2 regions of the Ferdinandcohnia sp. SAFN-114 genome follow, and region 2 is predicted to be linked to the other one. Evidence: riboswitches for the same ligand, from Rfam matches in the RefSeq annotation. Region 2 holds a riboswitch; the other holds the start of a gene.
What was found. Region 2 has a riboswitch for S-adenosylmethionine ahead of mtnK (S-methyl-5-thioribose kinase). Riboswitches for the same ligand answer to the same signal wherever they lie in the genome.
Positions count from the first base shown of each region.

Region 1: another riboswitch for S-adenosylmethionine. It lies ahead of ACR65M_RS23710 (carboxymuconolactone decarboxylase family protein); the one in region 2 lies ahead of mtnK (S-methyl-5-thioribose kinase).

Region 1 covers NZ_JBPFDQ010000109.1:597-4,022, reverse strand. Annotated here, with positions in the region: gene ACR65M_RS23715 (PAS domain S-box protein) at 1-1,095, shown strand, start outside; SAM riboswitch class I at 1,294-1,402, shown strand; gene ACR65M_RS23710 (carboxymuconolactone decarboxylase family protein) at 1,547-2,197, shown strand; gene ACR65M_RS23705 (response regulator transcription factor) at 2,438-3,124, shown strand; gene ACR65M_RS23700 (hypothetical protein) at 3,096-3,426, shown strand, end outside.
Region 2 covers NZ_JBPFDQ010000009.1:24,019-27,444, reverse strand. Annotated here, with positions in the region: gene ACR65M_RS04515 (pyridoxal phosphate-dependent aminotransferase) at 1-14, opposite strand, end outside; gene ACR65M_RS04510 (carbon-nitrogen family hydrolase) at 111-902, shown strand; SAM riboswitch class I at 989-1,123, shown strand; gene mtnK (S-methyl-5-thioribose kinase) at 1,379-2,569, shown strand; gene mtnA (S-methyl-5-thioribose-1-phosphate isomerase) at 2,574-3,426, shown strand, end outside.

The DNA of each region.
Region 1 (3,426 bases), on a different contig from region 2:
TCAATTATGAGATTTATTGATCCTAGCATGCATGAATTGATTCAAACTCGGAGCCAAGAAATTATCGATCAAAATAAGCAACTTCTTGATTTAGATTTAAAAATACGCAGTAAAAATGGCCGTATTGTTGATGCAGTTATATCGGCGGTTCCAATCTCTTATATGGAAAAAAGGGCTATTTTAGTTAGTTATCGTAATATTACGGAACGAAAAAAAATGGAACAGGCATTGAAAGAAAGTGAGGACCGTTATCGACAATTAGTCGATTATTCCCCATTGGGTATTTTAGTCCATCAAAAAGGTGTTATCCAATATGCCAACCCTGCAGCTTTGCAATTATTAGGAATCACAGATGAAAAATTGATAGAAGGTATTCCAATATATGATATTATTCACCCGGATTTTCGACTTATCGTATCAAGAAGGATTAAGAATATTGAAGACAATGGCATTTATGAGCCAACCTTATATGAAAAATTCGTACGCATAGATGGTCAGGAGATTGATGTTGAAGTAAGTGGAATCCCAACTAAATTAAACGGTGAATCAGCTGTCCAAGTCGTGTTCTGGGATGTGACCGAGAAAAAGAAGGAAGAGGACTTAATCAGGTACCGTGCCTACCATGATACCTTAACAGATTTACCTAACCGCCTTAAATTCCATTTAGATTTAATGGAAGAGATTGAAAAGGATTCATTGTTTACCATTATGTATTTAGATTTGCATGGTCTTAAATCGGTTAACGATGAGTTTGGTCATCAAGCTGGTGATATGGTACTAATCAAAGTAACAGCCCGATTAACTGGAGTCCTTGGTTCTGTAGGTCTTGTCTATCGTATAGGTGGAGATGAATTTGCGATCGTACTTCCTGGTCGAAAAAATGATGAAGAAATAAGTGTGACTGCAAACAGTATAGCGAGGGTTATCCAGCAGCCCATCTACGTTTCAAATACGATTGCTGAAATTTCAACAAGTATTGGAGTTGTCTTCTATCCAGAACATGGAGTAGACATGGAGTTACTTTTGCGTCATGCTGATTTGGCCATGTACCACGCAAAGAAAACAAAAACCTTATATAAAATCTATGATAGATAACAAGGGGGAGTTTTTAATCTCTGTAGTTTATCATTTAGATTGTATCGAAAACGACATGTATATGTCGTTTTTCTTTGCTCATTATCTATTAAGTTCCGTTAGATATATTTTCGAAATAATTTGATATTTCAGTTGACAACCTCATGTGACTTCATGTACGCTAATATTGTTAAATATTACAAAAATAAAATACGACATCTCTTATCGAGAGTCGGGGGAGGAACCTGGTCCAGTGAACCCGCAGCAACCGTTACAAAGAATGTAACTAGGTGCTAATTCCAGCAAGCATTTGCTTGAAAGATGAGTGTGGGATACATATTGCCTCTTCCTCATCGGAAGGGGCTTTTACATTTTATTCACTGGAAATAAGGGTATTTGATTTTAAGGTGAGTAAATTAATGTGAAAAGTTGTATTTTATTTGGTGAAAAATAGCTAAGGGAGAGATTTACGATGAGTTTGTACAAAAAGGAATATTTCGGAAGACTACCAGAATTGAAAAAATATGCACCTGAAGCATTTCAATCATTTATAAAGTTTGATAGCCGAGCACTAGCTGCAGGCAAGCTTTCCGTAAAGCAAAAGGAATTGATTGCGGTTGCAGTAGCACATATTACAGGTTGTCCTTATTGCATTGATTTACATGTTGGGAATGCAAAGAAGAATGAGTCTTCTAGAGAAGAAGTAGCAGAGGCTATTTTTGTTGCAACAGCATTAAAGGCAGGTTCCGCTTTAGCACATGGTGTGAATGCACTCAATGCCTATGATGGAAATGGCGATGAAGATCTATATAAAGAGGCTTATTTTGCAAGACTAAAAGAATTTGCTGATTTAAATGGTGAGGCTTTTAAAGCATTTATTGATTTTGACACAAAATCTCTTAAGGCGAAAAACTTAACAGAAAAAGAGAAAGAGTTAATCGCGGTGGCATGTGCGCACACAACAGGTTGCGCGTATTGCATTAACCTACATACGAAAAATGCCAAAAGAGCGGGTGCTGATTTAGAAGAAATCTCAGAAGCGATTTTCGTGGCAGTAGCATTAAAAGCAGGTTCTGCTTTGGCACACAGTGTAAATGCGCTTAATGCGTATGATGAGAAGTAATTAACCATATAAAACATAATCTTTTAATAGAAGGGGAACACAAACCTAACCAAAGGTCTGTGTTCTCTTTTTATTTTCCACCTATATTTTCATGATAGACTAGGATTTGCATCTCAAAATAATAAGAAAATCTTAAGATTTGCATGCAGTGTTTGTTAAGATTTGATTGATATCCTTTCCTTATAGTAAATTCTAAGGAGTTGATAGAAATGGTGAACACCACAAGTAGGAGTGAACGTTATGAATATATTGGTTTGTGACGATGATCAAGCCATCGTCGATGCGATTGGTATTTACTTAGAGAATGAAGGCTATACGGTTTGTAAAGCTTCCAATGGACTAGAAGCAATCGAGGTCATCAAAAGTCAGGAAATCCATCTTATTATCATGGATCTGATGATGCCGAAAATGGATGGAATGAGAGCAACTATGGAAATTCGGAAAGAAAACAATATTCCTTTAATCATGCTTTCTGCAAAATCAGAGGATCATGACAAAATATTAGGCCTAAATATTGGGGCAGATGATTACATGACGAAGCCTTTTAATCCGTTGGAACTTATTGCAAGAGTTAAATCCCAACTGAGAAGATATACAACTTTCGGTGGCCTTGATACGAGAACCAATATAGTTCAGACTGGGGGATTGATTATCGATGATGAAAGTAAAACGGTCACGGTCGATGGCGAGGAAGTCCACCTTACACCCGTGCAATATAAAATTGTAAGGCTTCTGACAGAAAACGTGGGAAGAGTATTTTCAATCGAGGAGATATATGAAAAGGTATGGAACGAACCCTCCTTTAACCCGGAAAATACCGTTACCGTTCATATTCGAAAAATCAGAGAGAAAATCGAAATCAATCCGAAAGAACCAAAATATTTGAAGGTGGTGTGGGGTGTTGGATATAAAGTGGAAAAAATATAGCCACTCGATTATAACGAAAATCATTGTTTTTGTCATTGCGATCTTGTGTTTTACAGGAATAGCTCGAGCCGTTGTTGAAGTGGAGATTGTGAATGATGGGAATTTTAGCAGCGTAACCGAAGAGCATTACATAGAGAGCATGGCCTATGTAAAGGAAAGTGAAAGGTTGATTGGAGACCTCACAAGACTATTAGGGAAATATAAAAGTGAGGAACATATTTTAAGTGGCAATACCCTTACTCAGGAAGAATGGAAGCAAGCAGAAGAAGATTTATATTACACAGAGTTTCAATATTCTAGGT
Region 2 (3,426 bases):
TGGAAATTTTTCATATCTACACCTTCTTCAAAATACTTGAAATACTAACCAAAAATAATATATTGTTAGAGTTAACTTGTAAAGTATTATTTTCACTGGGAGGATACCAAATGAATCTTAAAATTGCTTGTATACAGTATGATATTCAATTCGGTAAACCGCAAGAGAATTTTGCCCAAATTTCTAAAGAAATCGAAAAGACAATGAATCAGGACAAACCTGATATTATCATCCTTCCAGAGCTTTGGACGACTGGATATGATTTAACAAGATTAGATGAAATTGCAGATGAAAATGGCGATGAAACAAAAACGTTTATAAAAACCTTAGCAAAACAATACTCTGTAAATATTGTAGCAGGCTCTGTAGCCAAAAAGACGGAGCAAGGTGTGACAAATACGATGTTTGTCTTTAATCGAGACGGAGAATTGCTAAGTGAATACAGCAAACTACATTTATTCAAGCTAATGGATGAACATTTGTATTTAAAGGCCGGTGAAGCAAAAGGCGATTTCATAATTGAAAATGTACCAGCAGCTGGTGTGATTTGTTACGACATTCGCTTCCCAGAATGGATTCGTGCACATACAACAAGTGGCGCAGAAGTTTTATTCGTGGTAGCAGAATGGCCACTTCCTCGCCTTGAGCATTGGCGAACATTACTCCTTAGTCGAGCGATTGAAAATCAGTGCTATGTTGTTGCATGTAATTGTGTTGGAAGTAATCCTAATAATGAATTCGGAGGTCATTCGATGGTTATCGACCCTTGGGGAAACATTATTGCTGAAGCAGGTACTGAAAGCACAACTCTAGTTGGAGAAATCGACCTTAGCAAGGTAAAAGAGGTGAGAAAACAAATTCCTATCTTCCAGGATCGTCGTCCTAATTTTTATCATTCATAGAAATAAAAATATATTGACAATTATGTACATTCGTTGATATCATTCTCTTCAGTATCAACATATAATAGAATATCAATTAATTTGATCTCTTATCAAGAGTAGGCAGAGGGACTTGGCCCGATGAAGCCCAGCAACCGACCGTAAATCCATCGCAAGGTGGGGCGCTATTTTTTAGCGCTGGGGAAACCCACAAGGCACGGTGCTAATTCCAGCAGGAAGTGAATAACTTTATTCAGTCATGCTTAAAACCAGACTGAATAAAGTTATAGCCTCCGGCGGATGCAACAGATTTTCAAAGGTAAATTTTCGAGCAAGCTCGAAAAAATCTGTGCGCAAATTCGCTGAAGGCTCATTTGATCTTCTTGGCAGATAAGAGGTGCGAAGCCGTGTCTTCAAGCCTCTTTCAATGAAAGAGGCTTTTCCGTTTTTAGAAAAGCCTCCACACTATTAAATAATACTTCTGGAGGAATATAAATATGTCAATTTCATATCAATCGATTTACGAACCATTAACAGAAAGCACTGCGGTGGCATTGGCCATTCGTTTAGGTTTGTTTGAAGAAGGAACATTTTTAAAATGCAGAGAAATTGGGGATGGAAATTTAAATCTAGTTTTCCATATCACCGAAGAAGAAGGAAATGGCATTATTATTAAGCAAGCTTTACCATATGCAAAGGTGGTTGGTGAAAGCTGGCCATTATCTTTAAAGCGAGCAACAATTGAAGCAAATGCATTATTAGCAGCAGCTGATTATGTGCCAACTCTTGTACCAAAGGTTTATTATTCTGATGAGATTCTAGCTATTACTGTGATGGAAGACCTCTCCCACTTGCAAATCTCAAGAGCAGGTCTCATTGAAGGTAAAAACTTCCCGCTTTTATCTGAGCATATTGGAACATTTTTAGCTAAAACATTATTTTACACTTCAGACTTTGGACTAGAGCCATCGAAGAAAAAAATATTGGTTCAAAAATTTATAAATCCTGACCTTTGTAAAATTACGGAGGATCTTGTTTTTACAGATCCATTTTTCGATATCGATACAAATAGTTTCGAAGAGGAATTACAGAATGATGTTGAACAAATTTGGGCTGACCAACCGCTGAAGCTTGAAATTGCAAAGTTAAAGCAGAAGTTCTTAACTCAAGCAGATGCTCTATTACATGGCGATTTACACACAGGAAGTATATTCGCTAGTGAAACTGAGACGAAAGTTATTGATCCTGAATTTGCCTATTTTGGCCCACTCGGTTTTGATATCGGGCAATTTATTGCAAATCTATTATTAAATGCAATTTCAAGAGATTCTGAGTACCGTGAGCCATTATACGAACATATCAAAAGAACATGGGAAGTGTTTTCCTGGACTTTCTCAGACCTTTGGAAAAATGAAGCGGTTGAACTTTATCGTGATACGGAAGGTTATTTGGAATATGTTCTTGAGCAAACTTTTGAAGATGCAATTGGTTTTGCTGGCTGTGAAGTGATACGTCGAACAATCGGCCTTGCACATGTTGCTGACTTAGATGGCATTGAAAGCATTGAACAAAAAATCGCAACTAAACAGCATGCACTACGTTTAGGAAAAGAATTAATAAAAGAACGCAAGTCAATCAAGGAACTTGGAACTCTACGAAACTATGTAGAAAAAACAGCTAAGGAGTGACAACATGACATACACAAAAAAAGTTCCTCAATCTGTTCAGTGGAATGAAACACATATCAAACTATTAGATCAAACAAAGCTTCCGTTGGAAACTGTATTTATCGACCTTTTTTCAATTGAGGATGTTTGGGACAGTATTACCACATTAAAAGTCCGTGGAGCTCCAGCAATAGGAATTACTGCTGCGTTTGGTTTAGCATTGTCTGCTCAAGGCTATGATGTAACATCCATACAAGAATTCAAGGAAAGACTCCAAAAAGATAAAGAATACTTAGCAAGCTCACGCCCTACCGCTGTAAATCTAATTTGGGCATTAAACCGTCTAGTTGCAAGTATCGAAGCTTTAAAGTCAGTGAATGAAGCAAAAACAACACTTGTCCATGAGGCGATTCGAATTCAAGCAGAAGATGAAGGGGTTTGCCGCCAAATTGGTGAATATGCACTTTCTCTATTCAAAGATGGATTCAAGGTGTTGACAATATGTAATGCGGGTTCAATCGCAACAGCTCGTTATGGAACTGCACTAGCACCATTCCATCTTGCTGCACAACAAGGCATTAATCTATCAGTCTATGCATCTGAGACAAGGCCAGTATTACAAGGAGCTCGGTTAACAACTTGGGAACTACTTCAGTCAGGAGTGGATGTAACACTCATTACGGACAATATGGCCGCCCATACAATTTTGGAAAAAGGCATTGATGCGATCATTGTAGGTGCTGATCGAATTACAGCAAATGGGGATACTGCCAATAAAATCGGAACATTCAATTTGGGGGTTTTAGCAAAAACATTTGGTATTCCTTTTTATGTCGCGGCACCTCTTTCTACGTTTGACGTGACATTGGAAAGTGGAA